Regions from separate parts of the Burkholderia metallica genome, predicted to be linked through region 3. Evidence: predicted binding sites of a transcription regulator. Region 3 holds the regulator's gene; each other region holds the start of a gene.
What was found. The regulator LexA, encoded in region 3, represses DNA repair genes until DNA is damaged. The targets are predictions, from matches to a motif close to ACTGTATNNNNATACAGT.
Positions count from the first base shown of each region.

Region 1: WJ16_RS22910 (DUF2471 family protein) is a predicted target of LexA. The motif match lies at 8,186-8,203, and genes of this name have one in related genera.
Region 2: recA (recombinase RecA) is a predicted target of LexA. The motif match lies at 1,832-1,849, and genes of this name have one in related genera.

Region 1 is NZ_CP013403.1:690,410-700,489, forward strand. Features, by position in the region: gene WJ16_RS22870 (LysR family transcriptional regulator) at 1-456, opposite strand, end outside; gene WJ16_RS22875 (MarR family winged helix-turn-helix transcriptional regulator) at 548-976, shown strand; gene WJ16_RS22880 (aconitase X) at 1,164-2,411, shown strand; gene WJ16_RS22885 (aconitase X swivel domain-containing protein) at 2,404-2,883, shown strand; gene WJ16_RS22890 (hypothetical protein) at 2,975-3,577, opposite strand; gene WJ16_RS22895 (hypothetical protein) at 3,574-4,173, opposite strand; gene WJ16_RS22900 (AraC family transcriptional regulator) at 4,286-5,395, opposite strand; gene WJ16_RS22905 (NADPH-dependent 2,4-dienoyl-CoA reductase) at 5,471-7,504, shown strand; gene WJ16_RS22910 (DUF2471 family protein) at 7,718-8,122, opposite strand; gene WJ16_RS22915 (LysR family transcriptional regulator) at 8,336-9,229, opposite strand; gene WJ16_RS22920 (NAD(P)H-dependent oxidoreductase) at 9,316-10,080, shown strand, end outside.
Region 2 is NZ_CP013401.1:3,011,288-3,021,367, forward strand. Features, by position in the region: gene recX (recombination regulator RecX) at 1-683, opposite strand, end outside; gene recA (recombinase RecA) at 683-1,756, opposite strand; gene WJ16_RS13615 (response regulator transcription factor) at 1,946-2,674, shown strand; gene WJ16_RS13620 (sensor histidine kinase) at 2,692-4,239, shown strand; gene WJ16_RS13625 (MFS transporter) at 4,466-6,124, shown strand; tRNA gene WJ16_RS13630 (tRNA-Met) at 6,261-6,337, shown strand; gene WJ16_RS13635 (WD40 repeat domain-containing protein) at 6,900-9,092, shown strand; gene WJ16_RS13640 (LysR family transcriptional regulator) at 9,177-10,080, opposite strand, start outside.
Region 3 is NZ_CP013401.1:1,766,456-1,776,535, forward strand. Features, by position in the region: gene mnmH (tRNA 2-selenouridine(34) synthase MnmH) at 1-620, shown strand, start outside; gene WJ16_RS07975 (permease) at 617-1,675, shown strand; gene WJ16_RS07980 (hypothetical protein) at 1,786-2,208, shown strand; gene WJ16_RS07985 (ABC transporter permease) at 2,254-3,087, opposite strand; gene nodI (nodulation factor ABC transporter ATP-binding protein NodI) at 3,094-4,008, opposite strand; gene WJ16_RS07995 (universal stress protein) at 4,344-4,841, shown strand; gene WJ16_RS08000 (DUF2939 domain-containing protein) at 4,929-5,633, opposite strand; gene WJ16_RS08005 (hypothetical protein) at 5,663-5,998, opposite strand; gene lexA (transcriptional repressor LexA) at 6,025-6,672, opposite strand; gene WJ16_RS08015 (sulfate ABC transporter substrate-binding protein) at 6,937-7,974, shown strand; gene cysT (sulfate ABC transporter permease subunit CysT) at 8,097-8,990, shown strand; gene cysW (sulfate ABC transporter permease subunit CysW) at 8,987-9,931, shown strand; gene WJ16_RS08030 (sulfate/molybdate ABC transporter ATP-binding protein) at 9,945-10,080, shown strand, end outside.

The sequences.
Region 1 (10,080 bases), on a different replicon from region 3:
TTCGTTCGTCAGCATGTAGGGCACGACGATGCCGATGTCGTAGCCTTCGCCGACGAGATCGACGGGCCGCTCGGTCAGCGTCACGTCGAGGCGCACCTTCGGATGCGTGGCCTTGAAGCCGGCGATCAGCGGCACCAGCCGGTTCAGCGCGGCCGTCGTGTGCGCGACGAGCCGAAGCAGGCCTTCGGGTTCGCGCGTCGGCGCCTGCGCTTCCGCTTCGAGCGAGTCGAGTTCGTCGAGCACGGCCGCGCAGCGTTCGTAGATGCGCTCGGCCGTTTCGGTCAGCGACACCTGGCGCGTGGTCCGGTGCAGCAGCCTGCTGCCGAAGCGCGCCTCCAGATCCGCGACCGCGCGCGACACGACGGGCCGCGCGAGGCCGTGCATGTCGGCGGCGCGCGTGAAGCTGCGCATCTCCACCACCGACCGGAAAATCCGCAGCTTGTCGATGTAGTCCATGTCCGTCTCCTTGACGCGAGGGCCGGCCGCCGGCCGTGTTACGGCGGAGTGTACATTGACTTTATGCATATGCACATATAAATTGCCAGGCATGAACGACACCTCGATTGCCCAGGCGTGCAACTGTCTCGCGCTGCGTCAGGCGGCGCGCTTCGTCACGCAACTGTACGAGCGCCATCTGGCCCCGGTGGGCGTCACGCCCGCCCAGTTCTCGATCATGGCGAACATGAAGCGCCAGCCGGGCCTGCTGATGAGCGAACTCGCCGATGCGCTGGTTATGGACCGCACGACGTTGCTGCGCGCGCTGAAGCCGCTGCAGCGCGACGGCTTCGTCACGACGGCCGCGTCCGAGCACGATGCGCGCGCCCATGCGCTGAGCCTCACGAAGCTCGGCGAGCGGACGTTCGCGCGGGCGTTGGTCGCGTGGCAGGCCGCGCAGGACGATTTCGAAACGCAGTTCGGCCGCGACCGCGCGAAGGCGCTGCGCGACGAATTGTTCAGCGTGACCGCGGAACGCTAGGCGACCGTTCGCGGTAAACTGGTGCGAAATTAGAGCCAATGGTTTCTTTGTACGCGGGAAGATGTGTAAATTGGTTTTTTAAACGGTCCGGATAGATTGCTATCTGGACAGTTTTTATTTCCAGTTGTAGAGTCCCCTGACGGATTTCGTGAACCGGCGCCGCCGGTTCCCGTCAGAGGAGCCACCGATGCTGCAGTTGAGCGACCGCGACAGCGCGATGCTGCGCGGGGATTTCGGCGAGGGCGTCGCGCGCGCGATGCGGATCGTCGCACGCACCGCGCAAGTGATGTCCGCGCCGCACCTGATCGACATCACGTCCGCGCATATCGACGGCTGCCTGTACCACGGCCGGACAAGCCTCGACTTCGTCGAGTATTTCGTCGAGACCGGCGCGAAGGTCGCGGTGCCGACCACGCTGAACGTCGGGTCGCTCGACCTGATCCATCCCGAGCTGTACCACGGCGACCGCACGATCCAGCGCGACGCGCAGCGCCTGATGGACGCGCATCTGCAGCTCGGCTGCGAATCGAGCTTCACGTGCGCGCCTTACCAGTTGAAGAATCGTCCGGCGAAAGGCGAGCAGATCGCGTGGGCCGAATCGAACGCGATCGTGTTCGCGAATTCGGTGCTCGGCGCGCGCACGAGCCGCTACGGCGATTTTCTCGATCTGGCGGCCGCGATCACCGGGCGCGCGCCGTACGCGGGGCTGCATGTCGAAGCGAACCGCGCCGCGCGGATCGTGTTCAACGCGCCGGACTTCAGCCGCCTGCCGTCGCGCGACATCCATTTCGCCGCGCTTGGGCTGCTGGTCGGCCGGATCGCGGGCGCGATCGTGCCGGCGATCGTCGGGCTGCCGGCGGACACCACCGAAGACGAACTCAAGGCGCTCGGTGCGGCCGCCGCGTCGAGCGGCGCGGTCGCGCTGTTTCATGCGGTGGGCGTGACGCCCGAAGCGCCGACGCTCGACGCCGCGTTGCACGGGCAGGCGGCGCCACGCACGGTCGACGTCGCGATGGCCGATCTCGACGAGATTCGCCGCACGTTGAACCACGGCGCGGCCGGCGATGCGCTCGTCGCGGTAGCGCTCGGCACGCCGCATTTCTCGCTGGCCGAATTCCGCACGCTCGATACGTTGCTCGACGCGTACGACGGCAAGCCGGCCTGCGATTTCTACGTGAACACGAGCCGGTTCATCCTGTGGGAGCTGGACGAAGCCGGCCTCGCGGAGAAATTCGCCGCGCGCGGCATCCAGATCGTCGTCGATACCTGCACGTACATCACGCCGGTGATGAAGCAGCTGTCGGGGCTCGTGATGACCAATTCGGGGAAATGGGCGTCGTATGCGCCCGCGAACATCGGCGTGAGCGTCGCGTACGGCAGCATGCGCGAGTGCGTATGGTCGGCGTATGAAGGAAAGGTGCGATTCGATGACTGACGCGACGCGCAACGTATTGACGGGCGACACGCTCGTGCCGGGCCGCGCGTGCGCGCGCCCGTTCGTGCTCGACAAGCCGCTCAGCTTCTGGGGCGGCTACGATTCCGGCGCGGGAAGGATCGTCGATCGCGGGCATCCGCAGGCCGGCGCGAGCCTCGCCGGCACGGTGATGGTGATGCCGCACGCGAAGGGGTCGAGTTCGAGCAGCAGCGTGCTGGCGGAGGCCGTGCGCAACGGCACGGGGCCGGTCGCGATCGTGCTGAAGGAGCGCGACCTGATCATCTCGATCGGCGCGATCGTGGCCGCCGAGCTGTATGCGATTGCGGTGCCGGTGGTGTGCGTGACGGACGACGTGTACGACGCGATCGTCGCGGCAACGGGCGACGTGCGGATCGACGCGGGCGACGGCGATGGCGGTGCGCGGATTGATCTGAGTGACGACGCGCGTTCGGGCGGCCCTGGTTCGACCTGAACGAGCGGCGCGCACTGGCGGCGAATCAGCCGGTGTGCGCGGCGATGCGATCCGGCGCGTGCAGCTTCGTGCGCCCGCACGAGCGGCGTGGTCAGATGAAGCGCACGTGCCGGGTTTCTTCCTGCGTGAGCGACAGCGCCTGGGTTGCCGCATGCATTTCGCGTTTGCCGCCCGGCTGAGCCAGTCTTCTGATTTCGGGCCACACGATCACGCCGAACAGGATGCGCAGGAGCGCACTCAGCGCGCACAAACCGATGGCAGCCGCGCTGATCAGCGCAAACACGTCGAACGTCGATTCCATGCTGAGCGTCACCGCGGATACGATCCCGCTGACCACGGCGGCGGCGATCACGCAAACGAGCATGACAACGAGGTCGGTCCGGGCGCCAGCGATTTTGGCGGGGCGCAGCAGAAAAGCCGAGCCGTCGGTCATGTTGCGGATGCCGTAGACGATCCGGCGATCCTGGCCGTCGGTATAGGCGACATTCAATCGATCGCCGTCGGCGATGAACAGGCGTGTCGTCCGGTTGGTCCTGAATACGAGCGGGGACTCGAGCGAATCGAGCTGGAGCGTGATTTCCTCGATTGTTTGCGTGGTCGCACCCAGGTTGTTGCTCCAGACCTTCGTTTCGATCGATTGCTGGCCGATGGCCGTCACGCGACCGGACGTGGTTTGCATCGCATGGTTCGTCATGGGCTGCTCCTTTCCACGTCGAAACCGGACGGTTCGCATTGCCAGCTATCCTGGGCTTCGCGTCGCTGCGGCTGGAAGATCAGATCGGACAGGCCGGCGATGGCGAGCAGGCTGCCCGTCAGACTGACGATGGCCACGACGGTGGCCAGTGCCGACACGAACGCCCAACCCGAATGGAGTGCCGCGGCAGCGATGCCCAGGCTCAGCACGAGCACGCACGACGCCCACGCGAGCAGCGACAGGTTCCGCCGCTTTTGCGCGACCACGTCGTACGGCGCGATGGCAACGTTGCCGCTTCTGATCCACGCGATCCGGCGACGGCCGCGATGCGCGAAGGTGCAGGCGCGCACCCGCATGCCGGGCTTCAGTTTCTCGATCTGCTTGAACGCTTCCGAGTCGACGTCGTCGGCCGTGACGAAGTAGCAGACGTTCTGCATCGTCAAACGGTATGGCGGGGCCTTCCTGACGTCGGCCTTGAATCGGACGAGGTTGGTATCGACGCGGTCGATCGTCGCGTCGATCAGCGTGGTGCGATTGGGCATGGGTCGGAGCGGGCGCCGGTTCGCGCGGCATCGTTTTGATGTGGCGCCCATCATACGCGAACGCTTTCGGCCGACCGTCCGGGTTTGCCGGGCGACGGGTCGTCCGGCGCGCGACACCGAAATCCGCGCGTCGCTGCCGCCGCACCATGGCGCCGACGGCTCGGCGTCATTCGCGCACCGGTGCCCGAGTCGTCGCCGACCCTGTCACTCCGGCCGCCGCTTCCCGATACGCACTTGGTGTCTGCCCGGCCCAGCGCCGGAACGCGCGCGTGAAATTCGCCGGGTCGGTGAATTGCAGCCGCTCGGCGATCGTCTTCAGGTCGAGATCCGATGCGGCGAGCAACTGCTTCGCGTCGCGAAACCGCGCTTCGTCGAGCAATTGCCGGTAGCTCGACCCGGCTTCCTCCAGACGCCGCCGCAGCGTGCGCGTCGATACGAGCAGCGCGTCGGCGAGCGTCTCCGGCCCGGGGTAGTCGCCGGCTCCGCGCGCCAGCTCCGCGCGCACGCGCTCGACCAGATCGCCGTCCTCCTGACGCACCTGCGCATACTCGCGCTCCACCTGCACCAGCGCCTGCCGGTGCGCGACTTCGTCGGCGAGCGGCAGCGGCCAGTCGAGCACGTCGCGCGCGATCCACAGCGCATTGGCCGCGCAGCCGAATTCGACCGGCGGCAACTGGTCGCGATAGCGCGCGAAATAGGGCGGCTCCGGCCATGCGAACCGCAGCGCGATCGGCGGCGACGCGCGCCCGGCCCATTGCGAGATGTTCTGCGCGAGCCCCGTCAGCACGAATTCGAACATCACGTGATGCTGCAGCACGGGGCTCGCCTGCACGCCGTGCAGTTCGAGCGTCGCGCCGCGTTCGTCTTCCGCATAAGTCAGCCGATATTGGCGGTTGCGCATCCGGAAGTAGCGCTGCGTGACGGTGAGCGCTTCGCGGATGTCCCGCGCGGTCAGCGTCGCGTAGCCGAGAAAGCCGTGTACGGTCGGCTTCAGCAGCAGCCCGAACGCGAGCCCGATGCCCGGATCGCCGCCGATCTCGATCGCATTGAGCACGAGCCGCCCCCATTGCGACGGCGCGACGCGCGCGTCCGGCTCGGCCAGCACCGCATCGCGCAGGCCCGTGCCGGCGCGCACGGCGGCCAGGTCGACGCCGCGCGCGGCCAGCGCCTGCAGCAGCAGGCGCGTATAGGCGACCGGAATCGTCGGCCGGCGCAGCCCGAGGCGGTCCTTGGCGAGAGGGGAAGTCATGTCGTCTTGGCCGGAAATGACAAGCATTATGGCTGTTTGCCCCCTCACGTTCAAGGCGGCGCGCGCCTACGATGTCACGCATCGCCCCTTGGCTGAATCCTCATGACGACCTCCTTTCCTCACTTGCTCGCGCCGCTCGACCTCGGCTTCACGACGCTGAAGAACCGCGTGCTGATGGGCTCGATGCACACGGGCCTCGAAGACAGCCGCAAGACGCTGCCGCGGCTCGCCGAATATTTCGCCGAACGCGCGCGCGGCGGGGTCGGGCTGATCGTGACGGGCGGCTTCGCGCCGAACGTGGCCGGCTGGACCAAGCCGTTCGGCGGCACGCTGATGACGTCGGCCGCCGCGCGCCGGCATCGCGAGATCACCGATGCGGTGCACGCGGAGGACGGCAAGATCGCGCTGCAGATCCTGCATACGGGCCGCTACGGCTATCACCCGTTCGCGGTCGCGCCGTCGAAGATCAAGTCGCCGATCTCGCCGTTCGCGCCGCACGAACTGAGCGCGCGCGGCGTCGAACGGCAGATCCGCGCGTTCGTCCGCTGCGCGACGCTCGCGCGTGAAGCCGGGTACGACGGCGTCGAGATCATGGGCTCGGAAGGCTACCTGATCAATCAGTTCATCTCGATGCACACGAACAAGCGCACCGACCAGTGGGGCGGGGCGTACGAGAACCGCATCCGGCTGCCGATCGAAATCGTCGAGCGCACGCGCGAAGCGGTCGGCCGCGATTTCATCCTGATCTACCGGCTGTCGATGCTCGACCTGATTCCGGACGGCAGCGACTGGAGCGAAACCGTGCAGCTCGCGAAGGCGGTCGAGCGCGCGGGCGCGACCCTCATCAATACGGGGATCGGCTGGCACGAGGCGCGCGTGCCGACGATCGCGACGTCGGTGCCGCGCGGCGCGTTCGCGTGGGTGACGAAGAAGATGAAGGGCGAGGTCGGCATTCCGCTCGTGACGACCAACCGGATCAACCGGCCCGAAGTGGCCGAGCAGATCCTCGCGGACGGCTGCGCGGACATGGTGTCGATGGCGCGCCCGCTGCTCGCGGATGCCGAGTTCGTCGTCAAGGCCGCGCAGGGCCGCGCCGACGAGATCAACACCTGCATCGGCTGCAACCAGGCGTGCCTCGATCACGCGTTCAAGAACCGGATCGCGTCATGCCTGCTGAATCCGCGCGCATGCCACGAGACGGAGCTGAAATACACGCCCGCGCAACAGCCGAAGCGCATCGCGGTGGTCGGCGCGGGGCCGGCCGGGCTCTCGTGCTCGACCGTGCTCGCGCAGCGCGGCCACCACGTCGACCTGTTCGACGGCGCCGCCGAGATCGGCGGCCAGTTCAACATGGCGAAGCGGATTCCGGGCAAGGAAGAGTTTGATGAAGCGCTGCGCTACTTCGGGCGCCAGGTCGAGCTGACCGGCGTGAACCTGCATCTGAACCGGCGCGTCGACGCGAGCGACCTGATCGCGGGCGGCTACGACGAGATCGTGCTCGCGACCGGCGTTGCGCCGCGCGACCCGAAGATCCCGGGGCAGGACGGGCCGAACGTGCTCAGCTACATCGACGTGCTCGCGGGCAGGCAGCCGGTGGGCCGGCGAGTGGCGGTGGTCGGCGCGGGCGGGATCGGCTTCGACGTCGCCGAATATCTGGTGCAGGAGGGGGAATCGCCGGCGCTCGATCTGCAAGCGTGGAAGGCAGAGTGGGGCGTGACCGACCCGGCTGCGACGCGCGGCGGCGTGACGCGTGCGCAGGTTTCGGCTCCGGCACGGGAAGTGACGCTGCTGCAACGCAAGGCCGCGCCGCTCGGCAAGGGGCTCGGCAAGACGACCGGCTGGATTCACCGCGCGACGCTGAAGATGAAACAGGTGAAGATGGTCGGCGGCGTGAACTACGAATTGATCGATGCGCGCGGGCTGCACGTGTCGTACGGCGAGCAGCGCACCGATCACGAACTGATCGAGGCCGACACGATCGTGCTCTGCACCGGGCAGGAGCCGCAGCGCGCGCTGCTCGCCCCATTGCAGGCGGCCGGGCGCTCGGTGCATCTGATCGGCGGCGCGGAACTGGCCGCCGAACTCGACGCGAAGCGCGCGATCGATCAGGGTGCGCGGCTCGCGGCGCGGCTGTAACGGCAGGGTGGCGGTTGCGTTCGCGACGAGGTTCGTCGCGTGACGGCGTGCAGCCGGTGCGACGATACACGTATTGCCCGCCGCTGGGCCGAAGGCGCGCGCAGGCGGGCGGTGCGGTGACCGTGCCGTGCGCCTTTGCGGGCCTCCGTGCGCCACTCCGCAACGAGGCGGCGCGAAACCGGCCAGCCGCGCACGACCGGTGCCCGGCGCCGCTCAGGCCGCTTCGGCCCGTTCTTCCTCTTCCGCTTCGAGCATCGCCTTGACGATCAGATAGACGGCCGGCAGGTCGTCGTCGTCGCGACGCCAGTCGACCGGTTCCTCGACGTCCGCGGCGACCAGCCGGCTGCCGCGCAGCCGGATGAAGGCATCGACGACGGTCGGATCGTTGCGGCTCAGGAAGCCGGCATTCGAGAACGCCAGATCCTCGACGTTCAGCAGCGCCTGCCAGCTCATCGTGCGGACGGCGGCCGGGTGGGTGCGGCGGCGCAGGCCGAGCGCCCGCTGAGCGGGGCCGCCGACGACACGCTGCAGATCGACGACCGCCCGCTGCGCGGCGCGCTCGAAGTGGACGGGATTGAAGCCGGGTTGCTCGGGATCGAATGCGGATGACTGGAACATGGTCGCCTCACAAAAGTCCGTCCGTCTGTGGATGACGGAATTCGGGTCAAATGGTGCAAAAGCACTGTAAATATATACAGTGTTCGACGCGGTTTCAAGTCCCGGATGAAGAATCTTGGCCGCGCGGACGCGGCGGATGTCGGGGCGGCCGATGGAGGCCGGTAGGCGAGCGCTGCCCGCTCGCTGGCGTGCCGATTCCGTCGGCCGTGCCGCTTACACCGATTGCGCGATTGTCTCCCGCAGCCACCGATGCGCCGGATCGCGATGCGCGCGCTCGTGCCACAGCATCGACATTTCATAACCGGGCACGTCGACCGGCGCTTCGACGACACGCAGCGCGGGCACATCGCGCACCAGCCGCTCGGGCACCATCGCGACGAGATCGGTGCTGGCGACGGCCGACATCACGAACAGGAAATGCGGGACGGACAGCACGACGCGCCGCACGGCCCCCGCTTTCGCGAGCACTTCGTCCGTCACGCCGAAGAAGCCGCCGCCGTCGGGCGACACGATCACGTGCTCGAGCGTGCCGAACTGCGCGAGTGTGGGGCGCCGCTTGAGCTTCGGATGGCCGGCGCGGCCGATGAGCACGTATCGCTCGACGAACAGCGGCAGGCGCCGCATGCCCGGCGGCGAACCCTCGGTCGTATGGAAGGCCAGATCGATACCGTTTCGTTCGGCATCCTGCTCGATGCGCGGCGGCACGAGTTCGACGACGGCGAGCCGCGTACCGGGCGCGGCCGACCGCAGCGCATTCAGCGCGGGCAGCACGATCGTCGATTCGCCGTAGTCGGTCGCGGCCACCCGCCATGTGTTCGTCGCGGTCGCGGGATCGAACGGCGTGGCCGGAATCACCGCGCGTTCGACGGCTTCGAGCGCGTCCCGCAACGGCTCGCGCAGCGCTTCCGCGCGTGCGGTCGGCCGCATCCCGCGCGGCCCCGGCAGCAACAGGGGATCGCCGAACAGGTCGCGCAGTTTCTGCAACTGCACGCTGACCGACGGCTGCGACATGTTCAGCTTCTCGGCCGCGCGTGTGACGTTGTGCTCGGCGAGCAGCACGTCCAGCGTGACCAGCAGGTTCAGATCGAGTCGCCTGAGATTATTCATCGCTATACCTGGAATATCAGGAATTCATTTCAAATATACCTTTGGCCGCGGCATCCTGCAGTCATTCAATCGACGGAGTGACGAACATGAACGTGCTGATCGTGTATGCCCATCCCGAACCGCGTTCGCTGAACGGCGCGCTGCGCGACTATGCCGTCGCGCATCTCGAAGGGGCCGGCCACGCGGTGCAGGTGACCGACCTGTATGCGATGAACTGGAAGGCCGCGTTCGACGCGGGCGACGTGACCGATCGCGCGCCCGATGCGCGCTTCGATCCCGCGCTCGATTCGAAGCGTGCATTCGAGACGGGCACGCAGCGCGACGATATCGCGCGCGAGCAGGCCAAGCTGAAGTGGGCCGACGCGGTGATCCTGCAGTTTCCGCTGTGGTGGTTCTCGATGCCGGCGATCATGAAGGGCTGGGTCGAGCGCGTATATGCGTACGGTTTCGCATACGGCGTCGGCGAGCATTCCGACAGCCACTGGGGCGACCGTTACGGCGAGGGATCGCTGGCGGGCAAGCGCGCGATGGTGATCGTGACGACCGGCGGCTGGGAATCGCACTACAGCCCGCGCGGCATCAACGGGCCGATCGACGACGTGCTGTTTCCGATTCAGCACGGGATTCTGTATTACCCGGGTTTCGACGTGCTGCCGCCGTTCGTGATCTATCAGACGCACCGGATGGACGAAGCGCGTTTCGCCGAAACGCGTGCGGCGCTCGGCAAGCGTCTGGACGCACTGGAGACGACGCCGCCGATTCCGTTCCGGCGGCAGAATGCCGGCGATTACGAGATTCCGGCGCTGACGCTGAAGCCGGAGATCGCGCCGGGAGCGGTGGGGTTTGCCGCG
Region 2 (10,080 bases), 1.2 Mb from region 3:
ACCTCCTCGACGAGCGTGTCGCCCACCGCATGCCGCTTCAGCTCGCTGACGATGCGTGCGACACCGACACGCGACGCGCGACGATGCACGAGACTCTCGGCAAAGCGTGCATCGGACAGCCACCCTTCCTGCTCCAGCGCATCGAGCACGGGCTCGACGGATTCGTCTTCGCCGACGTAGGGCGCCAGCTTGCGCGCGAGTTCGGTGCGGCTGTATTCGCGCCTGGACAGATAGCCGAGTGCGCGCCCCTTCAACGACCGCTGCGGCTTCGATGATTTGCGCTCGCCGGCGCCGGCGGCTTCACCGGAAGCACTGCCGGCGGCAGCGCCCGATGCTCGACGCGTGCGGCGTGGATGCTGGCTGCTGCGTGTATAGACGTCTTCCCTGGCCGGCGCCGACGCATCGGGTGCGCGATCGCCCGGGAAGCTGACACCGGAAACACGACGGCGGGGGCGGTCGTGCGCGTCGAACGATTCATCGTCGTCGAACGGATCGGCCGGTGCGGCAATCTCAAACGAAACGAGGGCATCGTCGGATGCCCTCGTCGCGGTGCGGTTCGCGGCATCGCTGCCCGCGCCCCGCCGATCGGCGCCCGAGGATCCGGCTCGCCGGCTGGAGCGGCCTGCCGTTTCGGGCACGTCGCTCTCCTCCGGCTCGCCAGCCTGACCTCGGCGCCCGATCATCACTCTTCTTCGTCCATCGCCTCGGCTTCGTCCTCGACCACACCATCGGGCATGGTGACCACGCCAAGCGATTCGCGAATGCGGTTCTCGATCTCGCGTGCGATTTCCGGATTTTCGCGCAGGAATTCACGCGCGTTGTCCTTGCCCTGGCCGATCTTCTCGCCGTTGTAGCTGTACCAGGCGCCCGCCTTGTCGACGATTTTCGCCTGCACGCCGAGATCGATGATCTCGCCCTGACGCGAAATGCCTTCGCCATACAGGATGTCGAAGATCGCTTCGCGGAACGGCGGCGACACCTTGTTCTTGACGACCTTCACGCGGGTTTCGTTGCCGATCACCTCGTCGTTCTTCTTGATCGAGCCGATCCGGCGGATGTCGAGACGCACCGACGAATAGAACTTGAGCGCGTTGCCGCCCGTCGTGGTTTCCGGGTTGCCGAACATCACGCCGATCTTCATCCGGATCTGGTTGATGAAGATCACCAGGCAGTTCGTGCGCTTGATCGTGCCGGTCAGCTTGCGCAGCGCCTGCGACATCAGGCGGGCCTGCAAACCCGGCAGCGAATCGCCCATCTCGCCTTCGATTTCAGCCTTCGGCACGAGCGCCGCGACCGAGTCGATGACGATCATGTCGATCGAGCCCGAGCGCACCAGCGCGTCGGTGATTTCCAGCGCCTGCTCGCCGGTGTCCGGCTGCGAGATCAGCAGCTCCGGCACGTTCACGCCGAGCTTCGCTGCATATTGAACGTCGAGCGCGTGCTCGGCGTCGATGAACGCGGCCGTGCCGCCCAGCTTCTGCAGTTCGGCAATGACCTGCAGCGTGAGCGTGGTTTTACCGGACGATTCCGGACCGTAGATCTCGACCACCCGGCCGCGCGGCAGGCCGCCGACGCCAAGCGCGATATCGAGACCGAGCGAGCCCGTGGACACGACCTGGATGTTCTCGGCCGCCTCGGCGTCGCCCATGCGCATGATCGAGCCCTTGCCGAACTGCTTTTCGATCTGGGCAAGCGCGGCGGCCAGCGCCTTGCTCTTCTCGGCGGTCATCCCGGAGCCCTTCTTGCTATCTTCCATGAATCGTCCTTTGCTATGATGAGCAGCGTCTGTAAGAGGCGCGCCCGCTATCAAGCGCTGCCCACGAATGCAGACACTGTATAAAAAAACAGTGTTTTGTGCAAGCCCGCAATGCAGGCTGCGTTGTATACGAATAACTTCGGAGACAGCCGGCCGGCGCGAACGCCCTGCCGGCCATCGGTCAGCACCATGCGAATTCTCATCGCGGAAGACGACAGCATACTCGCGGACGGCCTCACCCGGTCACTCCGCCAATCGGGCTATGCGGTCGACCACGTGAAGACCGGCGTCGACGCCGATACCGCGCTGTCGATGCAGACCTTCGACCTGCTGATCCTCGATCTCGGGCTCCCGAAAATGTCCGGGCTCGACGTGCTCAAGCGCCTGCGCGCCCGCAATTCAAACCTTCCCGTGCTGATCCTGACGGCCGCCGACAGCGTCGACGAGCGCGTGAAGGGGCTCGACCTCGGCGCCGACGACTACATGGCCAAGCCGTTCGCGCTCAACGAGCTCGAGGCGCGCGTGCGCGCGCTGACCCGGCGCGGCGCGGGCGGCGGCCCGACCGTCGTGCGCCACGGCTCGCTCGCGTTCGACCAGGTCGGCCGGATCGCGTATGCGAACGATCGCGTGCTCGATCTTTCCGCGCGCGAACTCGGCCTGCTCGAAGTGCTGCTGCAGCGGATCGGCCGGCTCGTGTCGAAGGAGCAGCTCGTCGACCATCTGTGCGAATGGGGCGAGGAAGTGAGCAACAACGCGATCGAAGTCTATGTGCACCGGCTGCGCAAGAAGATCGAACCCAGCGGCGTACGGATCTCGACCGTGCGCGGCCTCGGCTATTGCCTCGAGAAAGTCGCGCCCGCCGCGCCGACCGACACGGCCGCGCCCCAGCCCGCGGTGGCCGGCACGCCGCTGCGCTGAACCCGGGCGTCGCCGCGATGGCCACGCCGGCCCATCCCCGCCAACCGACCGGCGCGCCGTCGTCGGCCGCCGACGAGGCGCGCGACGCGCGCTACGAAAACCCGTTCGCCCCGCCCGACGAAACCGATGAGCCCGAGGCGCCGCGCCCGCGCTCGCTGTTCGGCGAGATCCTCGACTGGATGCTCGCGCCGCTGCTGCTGCTGTGGCCGATGAGCATCGCCGTCACCTATCTGGTCGCGAAAACGATCGCGAACGGCCCGTTCGATCGCGCGCTCGAGACCAACGCGTACGTGCTCGCGCGGCAGATCCATCCGGTCAACGGCGTCGCCGAGCTGACGCTGCCGGAGCAGACGCGCGACTTCCTGCGCGCGGACAACGTCGACAGCGTCTACTTCCAGGTGCTCGGCACGCGCGGCGAGCTGGTCGCGGGCGAAGCCGACATGCCGCTGCCGCGCGACGAGGACCGGCCGCCGCCCGGCGTCGTCATGTTTCGCGACGACCTGCTGCGCGGCAACGACGTGCGCGTCGCCTATACGACGGTCGCGCTGCCGCGATCCGACAGCACGCAGCCCGTGCTCGTGCAGGTCGGCGAAACGCTCGACAAGCGCAACGCACTCGCGAACGACATCATCAAGGGCGTGATCCTGCCGCAGTTCGTGATCCTGCCGCTCGCGATCCTGTTGGTGTGGTTCGGGCTGTCGCGCGGGCTCGCGCCGCTCAACGCGCTGCAGGCGCACATCCGCGCGCGGCGGCCCGACGACCTGTCGCCCGTCGAGGCGCAGCGCGCGCCGCCCGAGATCGAGCCGCTCGTCACGTCGTTCAACGACCTGCTCGCCCGCCTCGAACAGAACATGGCGCTGCAAAAGCGCTTCATCGCCGACGCCGCCCATCAGATGAAGACGCCGCTTGCGGGCCTGCGCACGCAGGCCGAGTTCGCGCTGCGCCATCCGGTCCCGCCCGACGTGCAGCGCTCGCTCGAACAGATCGCGACCAGCTCCGAGCAGGCCGCGCGGCTCGTCACGCAGTTGCTCGCGCTCGCGCGCGCCGAGAACCGTGCGAGCGGGCTGACGTTCGAGCCGGTCGAGATCGCGTCGCTCGCGCGGCGCGCGGTGCGCGACTGGGTGCAGGCCGCGCTCGCGAAACGGATGGATCTCGGCTACGAAGGCCCGCCGGACGACACGCCGCTCGACGTCGACGGCCATCCGGTGATGCTGCGCGAGATGCTCGGCAACCTGATCGACAACGCGATCCGCTACACGCCGGACGGCGGCCGCATCACGGTGCGTGTGCGCGCCGAGCCCGCGACGCGGGTCGTGCATCTCGAAGTCGAAGATACCGGCCCCGGCATCCCGGCCGCCGAACGCGAGCGCGTCGTCGAGCGCTTCTACCGGATTCTCGGCCGCGAAGGCGACGGCAGCGGCCTCGGCCTTGCGATCGTGCGCGAGATCGCCACGCAGCACGGCGGCACGCTGACGCTCGACGATCACGTGTACCAGCACGCGCCGCGCCTCGCCGGCACGCTCGTACGCGTCAGCCTGCCGCTGACCGATACGCCCCCGGATTAACCCTGACGCGCACCGCCGCAGCACGCCGCAACAACGTCGAAACCGGCTACTTGCCGGACGTTGAAGGCACGATGGCTATACGAAGCAGACGATTCGGCGCGGGTTAACGTGCAGCCGTTTTGCCGGCGCGCGTCAGTCCGCCGTAAGTTTCCGTACCAATAATCCTCGACAGGCCCGCTTACCCGAGGCGGCCGCACATCTAAATCAAGGGACTTGGAGACGACTCATGGCAACCCTAGGCGGGCAAATTTCGCACTCGCCGATGACGGGCGAAGAGAAGAAGGTGATCTTCGCGTCGTCGCTCGGCACCGTGTTCGAGTGGTACGACTTTTACCTGGCCGGCTCGCTCGCGGCCTACATCAGCAAGAGCTTCTTCTCCGGCGTCAACCCGACCGCCGCCTTCATCTTCACGCTGCTCGGCTTCGCCGCCGGCTTCGCGGTGCGGCCGTTCGGCGCGATCGTGTTCGGCCGCCTCGGCGATCTCGTCGGCCGCAAGCACACGTTCCTCGTGACGATCGTGATCATGGGCGTCTCGACGTTCGTGGTCGGCTTCCTGCCCGGCTACGCGTCGATCGGCATCGCCGCGCCCGTGATCTTCATCGCGATGCGGCTGTTGCAGGGCCTCGCGCTCGGCGGCGAGTACGGCGGCGCGGCGACCTATGTCGCCGAGCATGCGCCGGCCAACCGTCGCGGCTTCTACACCGCGTGGATCCAGACGACCGCCACGCTCGGCCTGTTCCTGTCGCTGCTCGTGATCCTCGGTGTGCGCACGCTCATCGGAGAGGAGGCGTTCGGCAGCTGGGGCTGGCGCGTGCCGTTCGTCGCGTCGATCCTGCTGCTCGCGGTGTCGGTGTGGATCCGGATGCAGCTGAACGAATCGCCGGTATTCCTGCGCATCAAGGCCGAAGGCAAGACGTCGAAGGCGCCGCTGACCGAAGCGTTCGGCCAGTGGAAGAACCTGAAGATCGTGATCCTCGCGCTCGTCGGCCTGACCGCCGGCCAGGCCGTCGTGTGGTACACGGGCCAGTTCTACGCGCTGTTCTTCCTCACGCAGACGCTGAAGGTCGACGGTGCGAGCGCGAACATCCTGATCGCGATCGCACTCTTGATCGGCACGCCGTTCTTCCTGTTCTTCGGTTCGCTGTCGGACAAGATCGGCCGCAAGCCGATCATCCTCGCGGGCTGCCTGATCGCGGCGCTGACCTACTTCCCGCTGTTCAAGGCACTCACGCACTACGCGAACCCGCAGCTCGAACTCGCGACGCAGAAGGCGCCGATCTCGGTCGTCGCCGATCCGGCCACCTGTTCGTTCCAGTTCAACCCGGTGGGGACGTCAAAGTTCACGAGCTCGTGCGACATCGTGAAGAGCGCGCTCGCGAAAGCCGGCCTGAACTACGAGAACGTCGCGGCACCGGCCGGCACGCTGGCCGAAATCAAGGTGGGCGACACGGTGATCCCGGCGTATGACGGCAAGGCGGCCGACGCGAAAGCTCAGGGGGCGGCGTTCGACAAGACGCTCGCGTCGACGCTGAAGGCGGCCGGCTACCCGCCGAAGGCGGACCCGGCACAGCTCAACTGGCCGATGACGATCGTGATCCTGACGATCCTCGTGATCTACGTGACGATGGTGTACGGCCCGATCGCCGCGATGCTGGTCGAGATGTTCCCGACGCGGATCCGCTACACGTCGATGTCGCTGCCCTATCACATCGGCAACGGCTGGTTCGGCGGCTTCCTGCCGGCGACCGCGTTCGCGATCGTCGCGGCGAAGGGCGACATCTATTCGGGCCTCTGGTATCCGATCGTGATCGCGCTGGCCACCTTCGTGATCGGTCTGCTGTTCGTCAAGGAGACGAAGGACTCGAACATCTACGCGCAGGATTGATGCGGATGGCGGGCGGTTGCCGGTCCGAGGCAACGCGCCCGCGACGAGGCTGGAACGGGCCGCCGGCAACTTTTTTCACGGAAGACGGGAAAAGGTGTTGACAGCCCGGCGGGCGATCTGCATAATTCAAGTCTTCGGCGAATTAGCTCAGTCGGTTAGAGCGACGGAATCATAATCCGCAGGTCCGGGGTTCGAATCCCTGATTCGCCACCAAATGCGAGAGCCGCTGTTTCGAAAGGAACAGCGGCTTTTTCATTTGCTCCACCCGGAAAACGTCACATCGCATTGACCGTGTGGACCTCCCTGGTCGAATGCGACGACCAATCGGCCATCGTCAATCGCACACTTCCGGTTGAAATCGATCCGCGACTTGAGTTCGCCAACGCGAGCGGTCGCGTTGAATGGCCGCGGTTCCTTCTTTCGGGCTCGTCACGCGTCCCGACACCAGTGTCTGCACATGACCGGCGCCAGCAAGAACGGTTGAACACAGCAGCCATCCGTGACACGCGCTTTCAGTTCAGCACTAAAGTACCGGCCCGCGCTCTCGTGGCAACAATGATCGAGCCATTGATTTCGAGATCCGAGGGGATACGCAACCGATGCCGGCATCCCTCCGTAAAAAGTCGATCCACTCGCCGATGCCTGTATGCAGTGATACCGAACGGCGCAAAAGTTGATACCCCTTGCAACGACGCCCGGCACACAGCAGCATGAGCGCCACGCCGCGCTTAGAATCGGTACGTCCAAATTTCCGCTGCATCCGGGCATAACGTCGATGAAAAAACGCCTCGCATGCTTCCTGCTGTGTCTGACCGGCCTGGCACTCCCGCTCACGAGCCAGGCCGACCCTCTGCCCGACACCACCGTCGACGGCCTGCATTGGAGATTCGAGCAGTTGCACGATACCGGGCACGACGACGATTACGAAGTCGCCGCCCGCCGAGGCGAACAGGTCCTGATCTGGGACAACGGCAAGAACCGGCAAGCTTATGCGGAAGCCGTGTTCCTGCTGGTCTCCTCCTCCTACGATCAGGTGCAGCCGCTGGTGCAGCGCGTGCTGCAACGGACGAGCCCGGTACAAGCCAGTGCCAATAGCTGGCAGTTGCAGAATTTGCCGGACCCCTGGAGCCATGTGCTGTTGTCGCGCCGGCCGGACCTGCGCGCGGCCATCGCCGACCACTCTACGCTGCCAAAACTGCAGCAAGCGCTGCAACAAGGCGCGATCACCCGACAGGAACTGGACTGGCGCATGGATCAGGCACGGGCACGCGTCGACCGGCTGTTCCTAGGTTCCGACCTGCCAGCGTTGCAGACCACCTATGCCTTCTGGGAGGCCCGCCAGGACCACCGCGATGGCATCACCGGTCAGTACCGGAGTGCGCTGTTCCTCAGGGTGCAGGACGCCAGCGCCATATTCGGGCATCCGGCCACGGTCGTTCAGTTCGGTCGCATCGACTCCCGGCCCAACCCCGACTACAGCCTGTGGAAAGCACTGACACTTCAGGACCTGGACGTGTTCAGCGGCAACCGGACTCAATCCAGCAGGACCGGCATCTCCGTCGTCCCGGGCGACGTGTTCACGGCATTGACCGACGCGTTGTCCGCACTGCCGGCCAAGCTGGAAATCGCCACGTCGCCTGCTGCATGGCAGTTACCGTCGACACCGTCGATGCCGCCGCCCGCGATCAAGCTGGTTGTGCCGGACCAGAGCGCCCCCGCAATCAAGCCCTCAATCATCCGCTGGGACAAGTTCGTGACCGATCCGTCCCAACGCACGTTGCCGTACCCGCACGACATCCTCGGCCTACCGGATGGCAGCCTGCTGTTTAGCGCCCAGGTCGCCGACAACCGCGGCTGGAACGAGTATGTGTGGCGGCTGCACGCGGTCAACGGCGCGTTGCAGGCGGACGAAGTCTGGCACGGCCAGGATGGCCCCCGACGGATGATGATCAACGGCGACGGCAGCGCCGTCTGGTTCGACGGCCAGCCGGACACCAAGAGCAAGCCGTGCCTGTACCGATATGACATCGCGAGCCGCAAGGTCGATCGTCATGAAGTCGTCTGGCCGAGCGACACCGATTGGCGAGCTCATCAGATGAGCGATATGTACTGGATTCTCGACGACGATCTGCCGGCCAATTTCTGGCATGACCTCCGGGATAGCAAGAAGGACGCGAATCCGGTCGGCTCCCAGTTTCTGACCGTACAGCGCCCGGCGTCAGCGCCGCCGGGCACCGACAATCCATGGCCGTTCGTCACCACGCTGTCGTCGGTACGCCAGTCGCTGATGGACGAGATCAGCAACGGCAGCAATGCGCTGATCTGGCCCGTACGCTGGCGGCCTTCCGGAAGCTACTGGACGGAGGACTCGCAAGGGCTCGCCGAACTGGACGCCCGCACCGGCCGAGCGCTGCGTACGATTGCCTTACCCCAGCGCTTCGGCACGCCGGATTCCGTGAGCGCCGCCGGCATCGCGCAATGGGTGCCCAAGCCGCTCGGCTCACCGCAGGGTCAATGGATCGCGACAGGCTTTGTGCTGCTGCTCGACGACGACGGCAGCATGCCTCCTGCCATGAAGTACACCGGCACGAAACGGGCGCGCTTCGTCGGCATGCACGTGGTGGATCTCAAGAGCGGGCACGTGCTGTCGGCCCTGCTGGGCACTGCCAACGACCTCAAGGCTGCCGCCCGTTCTGCGAACGGACGCTTCCTTGCGATGGGCACGACCTACCGCACAGGCGGCTGGAAGCATCGCGTGACACTCTGGGACGTCGCACAGGGCCGCACGCCCGTGCAGCTAGACGCATCGTCGCTACCCAAAGACAGCGAGATCAAGGCGCTGGCCTTTTCGTGGGACGGTTCGGCGCTGTGGGCAATCGGCACGCGTGAACTGATGCTGTGGAAATTGCCCGCCGCGCTGCGCGATCGTGCGACGCGAGGCGCTGCTCCGGATCAATCCCACAATTGAAGCCGCGGCATCGACGCTGCGCTTCTCCTGGACGCCAAAACTGCGGGGCCGGCGACACAGAGCCCCCGGCCGCGCCCCGGCACTTCACGCCGCCACCGCCCCTCTCTGCAGCTTCGCCGCCTGCGCCTCCACCCGCCCCCGCCAGTTCTCCCCACCCTCCAGCGACGGCGTCGACTCGAACACCTCCGCGATCCAGTCGGCGAACACACGAACCTTCTGCGACAGATGCCGGTTGTGCGGATAGACGATCGAAATCGGCTTCGGCTTCGGATTGCAGTCCGGAAGCACCTCGACCAGCGATCCGTCGAGCAGGTTCGGCAGCACCATGAACAACGTCGGCTGGATCATCCCGAACCCTTCGAGCCCGCACGTCACGTAGGCATCCGAATCGTTGACCGTGACGCTCCCGTTCATTCGCACCTCGAACGGCTTGCCGTCGATCATGAACACCCACGGAATCGGCCGCGCGCCGTGGCTCGAACGAAAGTTCACCGCATGATGTTCGGCGAGATCGGCAATCTCGTGCGGCTCGCCGTGACGCGCGAGATAATCGGGCGACGCGCAGGTCACGCGCTTGAGCATCCCGATCCGCCGCGCGACCATCGACGAATCCTCGAGCGGCCCGACCCGGATCATGCAATCGATGCCCTCCTCGACCGGGTCCACGTAGCGATCGGAAAGCCCCAGTTCGAGCGTGATGTCCGGGTAGCGCTGCCGGAAAATCGACAACGACGGCAGCACGATGCGCCGCCCGAGCGAACTCGGCATGTGGACGCGCAGCACGCCGCTCGGCTTGCGGTTGCCGGTCTGGAAACTCGCGTCGGCCTCCGCGATCTCCGAGATGATCTTCATGCAATGCTCGTAGTACGCAGCACCTTCCGGCGTCAGCGACAGCCGGCGCGTCGTCCGGTGCATCAGGCGCACGCCGAGCAGCGCCTCGAGATTCTGGATGATGGTCGTCACCGACGCGCGCGGCATCGCGAGCGTG
Region 3 (10,080 bases):
AGGCGCTCGCGTGCCATCGCGGTTCGCTGCTCGGCGCGCTGCCGGGCAAGCCGCAGCCGTCGCAGAAGGGGTTCGATTCGGGGCTCGTCGAGACGCTGGGTCGTTTCGACCCCGAATGGCCGGTGTTCGTCGAGTCGGAAAGCCGTCGGATCGGGCTCGTGCAGTTGCCGATCGCGTTGATCGAAGCGTTTCACGCGGGGCCGTGGGTGCATGTCGACGCGGCGCACGACGAGCGCATCGCATTCCTCCTCGACGATTACGCGCACCTGTTCGACCAACCGGACGCCTTCAAGGCGCAGCTCCATCGGCTGATCGGCCTGCACAGCCGCGAACAGGTGACGCACTGGAAGGCGTTGATCGATGCGAACGCGCGGGCCGAACTGTTCACCGAGCTGATCGACCGGCATTACGATCCCGCCTATGCGCGCACCTACCGCGCGACGTACGACAAGCCTAACCGGGCACTGACGTTCACGTTCCGGCCCAACGCGGCCGACGTGCGCGATCAGGCGCATGCGCTGCTGGCCGAACTCGCGCGAGCCGGGTTGCCCGCATCGGCCGCGCTGGCCGCGGGCGCGACATCCGCAACCGACCAAGACCAATCGACGACCACACGATGACGACTACACGCACCCAACCCAGTCCGGCCCTCGGCTGGATGACCTTCCTGCTGATCGCAGTCGCGGGCCTGTTCTATGTGAAATGGTTCCCGTACTACAACAAGGCGTTCGTTGCGGCCGAACATCATTCGATCGGACAGTCGATCCTGATGGGCACGTCGGCGGCTGCACCCGAGCCGTCGCTGAAGGCCGCGCTCGACTACGCGTGGGCGTACGGCAAGGCGATCTGGCAGGCGATGGTGCTGGGCCTGCTGCTCGGCTCGGCCGTGCAGGCGCTGCTGCCCGCGCACTGGGTCGCGCGCGTGCTCGGCCGCACCGGCTTCGGCAGCGTCGCCGCCGGCGGTCTGCTGTCACTGCCCGGCATGATGTGCACGTGCTGCGCGGCGCCGGTCGTCGCGGGGCTGCGTGCGCGCCACGCGTCGCCGGGCGGCGCGGTCGCGTTCTGGCTCGGCAATACGGTGTTGAACCCGGCGGCGCTGGTCTTCATGGGCTTCGTGCTCGGCTGGCACTGGAGCGCGCTGCGCCTCGTGCTCGGCATCGCGATGGTGTTCGGGATCGGCTATTTGCTGAACCGTATCGCACGCCCTGAAGACCGCAGCATCGACGACGCGCAGCTCGCCGCGCTGGCGGCCGAGCAGGCCGCGGCCGGCAATCCGTTCGTCCGCTGGATGAAGCTGCTCGCGCGCATGGCCGTGCGGCTCGTGCCCGAATACATCGTGCTCGTGCTGCTGCTCGGCGCCGCGCGCGCGTGGCTGTTCCCGCATATCGGTCCGGACATCGGCAATCATCTCGGCTGGATCGTCGCATTCGCGGTGGCCGGCATGCTGTTCGTGATCCCGACGGCCGGCGAGGTGCCGATCATCCAGGCGATGCTGTCGCTCGGCATGGGCGTCGGCCCGGCCGCCGCGCTGCTGATGACGCTGCCGCCGATCAGCGTGCCGTCGCTCGCGATGCTCGCGCGTTCGTTCAAGCCTTACATGCTGGCCATCGTCGCGATCCTCGTCGTCGTGTTCGGGATCGCGAGCGGCCTGCTCGCGGTCGCGCTCGGGTTCTGACACGCGCAGGCGGCGCGCCAGTCGGGCGCAATCGTCGTAATCGTCGTATTCACCCGGCGCTGCTGTTTCACGTATGCGGCGCCATTTACAAGAAGCAAACAGGAAAACGCATGACCCAACCGAAGATTCATCCTCGACTCGAAAAGGCGCTGACGCGCGGCGATCTCGCGATCCGCCAGGCCAATTCCGCGCGGGCGACGGCCGTGCTGAACGCACTCGGCACGATGATCATCGAGGCTTCCGCAACCATCGGCGTCGAGGCCAGCATCGACATTCCGCAGGGCGACCGCATTTACGATCCGGTCAACGGCCTGTGGCCGCAGAAGATGCTGGTGTCGTTCGACGGCCCGGTGGACGAAGCCGACAAGGAAGAGCTGCGCACGGTCTATCTGATTGCCGACGATCCGGGTACGCAGTTCCGTGTCGAATGGCATCGCGCGGACGGCAAGCTCGGCCGCCAGGAAGGGGGGCCGCTTGCGACCGTCGCGTTCCTGACCGACGTCGAGATCCCGTGGAGCGACGACGACGAATAACGTCGTCGCGTGAAGGCATGAAGCCGGCGCCCGGTGCGCCGGCCGTCAGCGCATCATCCGCCGCCGGAACAGCCACGCGGACAGCAGGAAGCCGCCCACCGCGTAGCCGGCGAGCACCGCGACGTGCAACGCGACGTCGGCCGCCGGCCGGCCGAGCATCGCGGGCCGGATCAGCTCGACCGCGTTCGCGAGCGGCAGCGCCTGCGCCGCGTGCTGCGCGAGCGGCGGCAACTGCGCGGTCGGGAAGAATACACCCGACAGCAGCAGCATCGGCGTCAGCACGAGCGTCTGGTAGAACATGAAGAAGTCGTAGGACGGCGCGAGCGCCGTGACGATCATCGCGAGGCTTGCGAATGCGAGGCCCGCGAGCGCGATCACGGGCAGCGCCGCGAGCATCGACGGAAACTGCGCGTAACCCAGCGCGCCCGCGACGAGCATGATCGCGGCCCCCGACAGCATTGCCTTGCTGGCCCCCCAGACGATCTCCCCGAGCACGATGTCGCCGAGCGCGAGCGGCGTATGCATGATCGCTTCCCACGTGCGCTGCACGTGCATCCGCGAGAAACCGGAATACATCGACTCGAAGCTCGCGGACATCATCACGCTCGACCCCACCGTGCCGGCCGCGAGGAACGCGATATACGACACGCCGTCGACATGGCCGAGCATCAGCCCGAGCCCGAAGCCCAACCCGAACAGATAGATCATCGGATCGGCAAGATTGCCGAACATCGATGCGAGCGCGAGCTTGCGCCAGACGAGATAGTTGCGCCGCCAGACGGCGATCCAGTTGGTCGCGTTCGCGGGCATCGCGATCGCGAAGCGCGACACGCGCGGCGGTGCCGACGGTGCGGCGGCGGAATAATTGCGCACGTCCATGATCGATCAGTCCTGCATGTCGCGACCCGTGAGCCGCAGGAACACATCTTCCAGATTGGCCGGGCGATGCAGATAGCGCAACCCCGTACGACCCTTGAGCCGCGCGCTGAGCGGTTCCGGATCGCTCACGTAGCAGAACAGTGTCTCGCCGCTGATCTCGGTGCGCTTCGCGAACGCCGACAGCTCGTCGCGCAGCGTGGCCGGATCGGGCCCGTAGATCTCGATCACGTCGCAGCCGATCTCCGATTCGATCAGCGCGTGCGGCGCGCCTTCGGCGATCTTGCGGCCTTCCTCGATCACGCACAGGCGATCGCACAGGCGTTCGGCTTCTTCCATGAAGTGCGTGGTGATCAGGATCGTCTTGCCGCGCGCGAGCAGCGAGCGCAGCCGTTCCCACATCAGGTGACGCGCCTGCGGGTCGAGGCCCGTCGTCGGCTCGTCGAGCACCAGCACGTCGGGATCGTTGACGAGCGCGCGGGCCAGCGTCAGGCGGCGCTTCATGCCGCCCGACAACTCGCCGACCTTCGCATCGGCCTTGTTCTCGAGCTTCGCGAATTCGAGCAGCGGCTTCACGAGCGCGCGCGCAGCCTGCGCCGACATCCCGAAATAGCGGCTGAAGACGACCAGGTTCTCGCGCACGGTGAAGTCGGGGTCGAGATTGTCGAACTGCGGGACGACGCCGACGCGCCGGCGCGCAAACCGCGCACGCGCTGGAACCGGTTCGCCGCAGAGCGAAATGGTGCCGGCATCGGGATGCGCGAGGCCGAGCAGCATTTTCAGCGTGGTGGTCTTGCCGGCGCCGTTCGGCCCGAGCAGGCCGTAGCATTCGCCGGCTTGGACGGTGAACGACAGATCGTTGACGACGAGCTTGTCGCCATAGTGCTTTTCGACGTTCCGGAAATCGATCGGTGCAACGGACATGGGCAGGTCGTCGTTGTAAGCGGGCGCGGACGCATTCCGCTGCCGGATGCGTGGCCGGCGTGCGAACCGATCGGACGATTGCGAGTCACATGGGCATGACCGAAGCGCACGACGCCGGCGCCCGATGGCCCGCTGGAGTACGAACGGGCCATTCTAGTGCATCGGCTGCGTCTCTTCAGCGCATCCCTGCACGGTGCGATGCATGCGCGCACCGATCGTGCACCGCATCATTGCGCACGCGCCGAGCGGGGCGAATCAGCGTTTTCCATCCCTTGCGTCCTGAATTGCGGCGCACCATGATGAATACGTAGGCTCGTTGGCGACAGGGAGGTTTCATGGCTAGCTACAACAAGATTCTGCTGTGTTACGACGGCACGCTCGAAGGGCGCAAGGCCCTGCGTTGCGGCGCCAATCTCGCGATGGACCTGAAGGCCGAGACGCATTTGCTGTCGGTCGTCGACATGCGCTCGAGCATCGCGCAGAGCGCCGGTTTGCTGACCGACGTCGCGTGCGGCCGGTTCGAGGAAACCGCGCGTGAAATCCTGCAGGAAGGGGTGAACTGGCTGCGCGAACGCGGCGTGCAGGCCGAAGGCCATTTCGCGTTCGGCTATCCGATCGACGAAATCGCGAATCTCGCGACGGAGCTGAAGGTCGACCTCGTCGTGGTCGGCCATCGATGCCGCAGCGGGCTATCGAGATGGTGGATGGGCTCGGGCAACACGCAACTGCTCGATCGCGTGAACTGCAGCATCCTGGTTGCGTGTTCGTCGGCGGAAGAGCAGAAGGCCGAAATCGCGCGCGAGCGTGAAGCCGCGACGGCGAACGGCAAATGATCTGAAGACTCGATGGCTATCTGGCCGGTGATGCGTGCCGGCTAGGTGCCGCACCGCTTCGGCGGCGCGAGCGTCGAGCGCGGCCTGCTAGGCGTGCAGGTCGATCGAAGACAACTTCCACGAAAACAGCCCGAAGCGGTGAAAGATCGCCGCATAGCGTGTGCCGTCGGCACTGCGCTGATAGGTCACGACAAATTCGTCGATATTCCGGTAGCCGGCGCTGGTTTGCTGCGGATGCGGTGATGGTGCGGCATCGACCGCGCTGGCCGGTACGGCGGCGGGCGCAGGCGGCGATGATGCGGCGGTAGCAGCCGCGTTGCTGCCCGGCGTGACCGTGCTCGCCGGAGCCGGATTGGCGGATGGCGCGGCCGGCGGGCTGCTCGGCGGCGGATTCGACCATTCAGGTGGGCGCTCACCCGGATTGCCGCGCGGCGGCAATCCGCTCATCAACGCGGCCACGCCTTCCGGCGTCGCGTAGGCATCGACGAGCGGGCCGATCAGCGCGGCCCCGATCAGCGCACCGATCACCGCGAACGGATTGTCCTTCTTCACTGCGTCGATCCGGCGCATCAACTCTTCCGTGACTTGCTGCTTCAGGCTGATGCGCAGCGACGGAAAATCGACATATTCGCTGATGGCCTGCGCATCGCGCGCATCGATCGCCGATTTCAGGCGACCGATCGCGATGTACGGCGACGCGTACGCATAGCCGATCGCCGCGACGATGGCGACGGCCAGCACGACGATCAACAGGGGCTTGAGCCGCCATGCGCGGCGCGGCGATCCGGTCACGTTGCCTCCGGTGCGGACAGGTTCCGCAATCAGAGACCGCCCGGCGTAGCCGATCGTTCCTCGGCGATGCAGCGATCGATCATCCGGCACACGGCATCGATCGTGCCGACCATGATCAGGCGCGAACGGCCGTGATACACACGCACCGGCGCACGGCGCGCGGGTTCCGCGTGATTCAGGCCGGCGTTCAGCGAGACCCGCGCGAAAGCGGGCAGCGCCGACGGCAGCAGGGACGCCTGCCGTTCGACTGCGACTTCTTCTTGCACGGGCGCCGCCGCGGACAGCGGTGCGCAGGGCGTCCGGCCGCGCAAGTGACGGAGGCGGCCGAATTGACGGAAAGGCAGCAGACGGGAAAGGCGTTCCATGATGTTCTCCTCAGCGAGACGGAATGTCAGAGTTCGCCTGATCGGATCAGTCCGACGGCGATGCCTTCCAGCGCGAATTCCGCGCTGCCGGCCTTGACGAAGATGTTTTCGTAATCAGGGTTCTCCGCGATCAGCTCGAGGCCGCCGGGCCGGCGCATCAGGCGCTTGACGGTGACGTCGTCGCCGAGACGCGCGACGATGATCTGGCCGTCCTTCGCTTCGGTGCGCTTCTGCACCGCGAGGAGGTCGCCGTCGAGGATGCCGGCGTCGCGCATCGACAGGCCGCGCACTTTCAGCAGGTAGTCGGGCTTGCTGGAGAACAGCGCGGGATCGCACGCGTAATGCTGCGAGATGTGCTCCTGCGCGAGGATCGGGCTACCGGCTGCCACGCGGCCGACGAGCGGCAGCGACAGCTGCATCAGGCCGGCATGCGGCAGCGTGAACTGGTGCGGGGCATCGTCGATGCCGAGCAGGCGGATGCCGCGCGACGCGCCGGCTGCCAGCTCGATCACGCCTTTGCGCGCCAGCGCGCGCAGGTGCTCCTCGGCCGCATTCGGCGAGCTGAAGCCCAGTTCGGCCGCGATCTCGGCGCGGGTGGGCGGGAATCCGGAGCGCTCGATCGCGCGACGGATCAAGTCGAACACTTGCTGCTGACGGGCGGTGAGTTTGGTCATGGCTCAACTGTATGGATAGACAGTGAGCTGTATTTTTATACAGTAGTTCGGGAATTTCAAGTGTTACTTGAGGTTCGACGCGATCGCGCCGGTTCCGACGCGATTTCGCGACGCCCGGACGCCGGTTCATCTGCCGCAACCGTCCATCCCGTCTGCGTTAGCACTTTTGAGTATTAAAAAATGAGGAACGATTATTTTTAATCATGTAACCCGTTCGCTAGACTGGCCCGACATCGCAATACCGACAACACTGGAGAACCAAGGATGGGCAAGCGCAATACGGGGCTGGTGGGCGGAGTGGGCCGCCTGATCGCAACACTCGCGCTGGGCGCGGCGGCGGCGCTGGGCGTCGCGACGCACGCGCAGGCCGATACGACTTTCCTGAACGTGTCGTACGACCCGACGCGCGAGCTGTATCAGGACTTCAACCAGGCGTTCGGCAAGGAGTGGAAGGCGAAGACGGGCGAGACCGTCAACTTCAAGCAGTCGCACGGCGGCTCGGGCGCGCAGGCGCGCTCGGTGCTCGACGGCCTGCAGGCCGACGTCGTCACGCTGGCGCTTGCGTACGACATCGACGCGCTCGCGAACAAGGGGCTCGTCAGCAAGGACTGGCAGAAGCGCCTGCCCGACAACGCATCGCCGTACACGTCGACGATCGTGTTCCTGGTGCGCAAGGGCAACCCGAAGGGGATCAAGGACTGGGACGACCTGACCAAGCCGGGCATCTCGATCGTCACGCCGAACCCGAAGACGTCGGGCGGCGCGCGCTGGAACTACCTGGCCGCATGGGCGTACGCGGTGCACAAGCCGGGCGGCAACGAGCAGACGGCGAAGGAATTCGTCACGAAGCTCTACAAGAACGCAGGCGTGCTCGATTCGGGCGCGCGCGGCGCGACCACGAGCTTCGTGCAGCGCGGGATCGGCGACGTGCTGATCGCGTGGGAAAACGAGGCGTTCCTGTCGGTGAAGGAATTCGGCACCGACAAGTTCGAGATCGTCGTGCCGTCGGTGAGCATCCTGGCCGAGCCGCCGGTCGCGGTGGTCGACAAGGTGGTCGACAAGAAGGGCACGCGCAAGCTGGCCGACGCGTACCTGAACTTCCTGTACAGCCCGCAGGGCCAGGAGATCGCCGCGCGCAACTACTACCGGCCGCGCTCGAAGAACGTGCCGGCGGAGCTCACGAAGCAGTTCCCGAAGCTGAAGCTGTACACGGTCGACGATACGTTCGGCGGCTGGACGAATGCGCAGAAGACGCATTTCGCGGACGGCGGCGTGTTCGATTCGATCTACAAGCCGCAGTAACGCCATAACGACAGCGGCGCGCCACGACAGCGCGCCGCATCCCCGACGGGCCGCCGGCGCGATTCACTGCGCCGGCGTTTGCGTCGGACCCATGAGCAGCATCGACCCAGCAAGAGCATCCGATGACGACGTACACCTTTCGCAAGCCGAGCGCGCTGCCCGGTTTCGGCGTGACGCTCGGCATCACGGTGGCCTATTTAAGCCTCGTGGTGCTGATCCCGCTCGCCGCCACGTTCCTGAAGACCGCGACGCTGTCGTGGGACCAGTTCGTCACCGCCGTCACGTCGCCGCGCGTGCTCGCGTCGTACCGGCTGACGTTCGCGTCCGCGCTCGGCGGCGCGCTGATCAACGCCGTGTTCGGCTTTCTCGTCGCGTGGGTGCTCGTGCGCTACACGTTCCCGTTCAAGCGCCTCGTCGACGCGATCGTCGACCTGCCGTTCGCGCTGCCGACGTCGGTCGCCGGCATCTCGCTCGCGGCCGTCTATGCGACCAACGGCTGGGTCGGCCAGTATCTCGCGCCGCTCGGCATCAAGATCGCGTTCACGCCGGCCGGCGTGCTGGTCGCGCTGACCTTCATCGGGCTGCCGTTCGTCGTGCGCACCGTGCAGCCGGTGCTCGAGGATTTCGAGCGCGAGCAGGAAGAGGCCGCCGCGTGCCTCGGCGCATCGCGCTGGCTGACGTTTCGCCGCGTCGTGCTGCCGGCCGTGCTGCCGGCGCTCCTCACCGGGTTCGCGCTGGCGTTCGCGCGCGCGCTCGGTGAATACGGGTCGGTGATCTTCATCGCCGGCAACGTGCCGATGAAGTCCGAGATCACGTCGCTGCTGATCATCACGAAGCTCGAACAGTACGACTACGCGGGCGCAACCGCGCTCGCGGTCGTGATGCTCGTGGTGTCGTTCCTGATGCTGCTGCTGATCAACACGCTGCAGTGGTATCTGCAGCGCAGGACGAGCAAGGGCGCGAGCGGCCCCGCGCCCGTCACCGTCAACGCCGTCGCGGCAGGAGGCCAGCAATGAGCCAGGAGGCCACCGTCGTGCTGAAAACCCCGTCGCCGGCCGCGCGCGCCGCGAAGCGGCTCGACCCCGTCAGCGAGTCGCGCGTCGTGCGCTGGCTGCTCACGGGCATTGCGCTCGCGTTTCTCGCGTTCTTCCTCGTCGTGCCGCTTGCCGCGGTGTTCGTCGAGGCGCTGAGAAAGGGCGTCGGCTTCTATCTCGAATCGCTCGCCGATCCCGACGCGTGGTCGGCGATCAAGCTGACGCTGACCGTCGCCGCGATCGCCGTGCCGCTGAACCTCGTGTTCGGCGTGTGCGCGTCGTGGGCGATCGCGAAATTCGAATTTCGCGGCAAGGCGCTGCTGACGACGCTGATCGATTTGCCGTTCTCGGTGTCGCCGGTGATCTCCGGCCTCGTGTACGTGCTGCTGTTCGGCGCGCAGGGCTGGCTCGGGCCGTGGCTGCAGGCGCACGACGTGCAGATCATCTTCGCGGTGCCGGGCATCGTGCTCGCGACGATCTTCGTCACGTTCCCGTTCGTCGCGCGCGAGCTGATTCCGCTGATGCAGGCGCAAGGTACCGACGAGGAGGAAGCCGCGCGCGTGCTCGGCGCGTCGGGCTGGCAGATCTTCCGTCGCGTGACGCTGCCGAACGTGAAGTGGGGCCTGCTGTACGGCGTGATCCTGTGCAATGCGCGCGCGATGGGCGAATTCGGCGCGGTGTCGGTCGTGTCCGGCCACATCCGCGGCGTGACCGACACGATGCCGCTGCACGTCGAGATCCTGTACAACGAATACAACTTCGCGGCGGCGTTCGCGGTGGCGTCGGTGCTGGCGCTGCTCGCGCTCGTCACGCTCGCGCTGAAGCTGCTCGCCGAGCGCCACCTCGCCGCCGAACTGGCCGGTGCGCGCGACGCCGTTCCCGCACATGCCGGCCCCGTCGCCGCCGTTTCGTCGAAATCGTAAAGAGGCAACCAGAATGGGTATCACCGTCCGTAACCTTCAGAAGCGCTTCGGCGATTTCACGGCGCTCGACAACGTCTCGCTCGACTTCCCGCCCGGCGAGCTGGTCGCGCTGCTCGGGCCGTCCGGCTGCGGCAAGACCACGCTGCTGC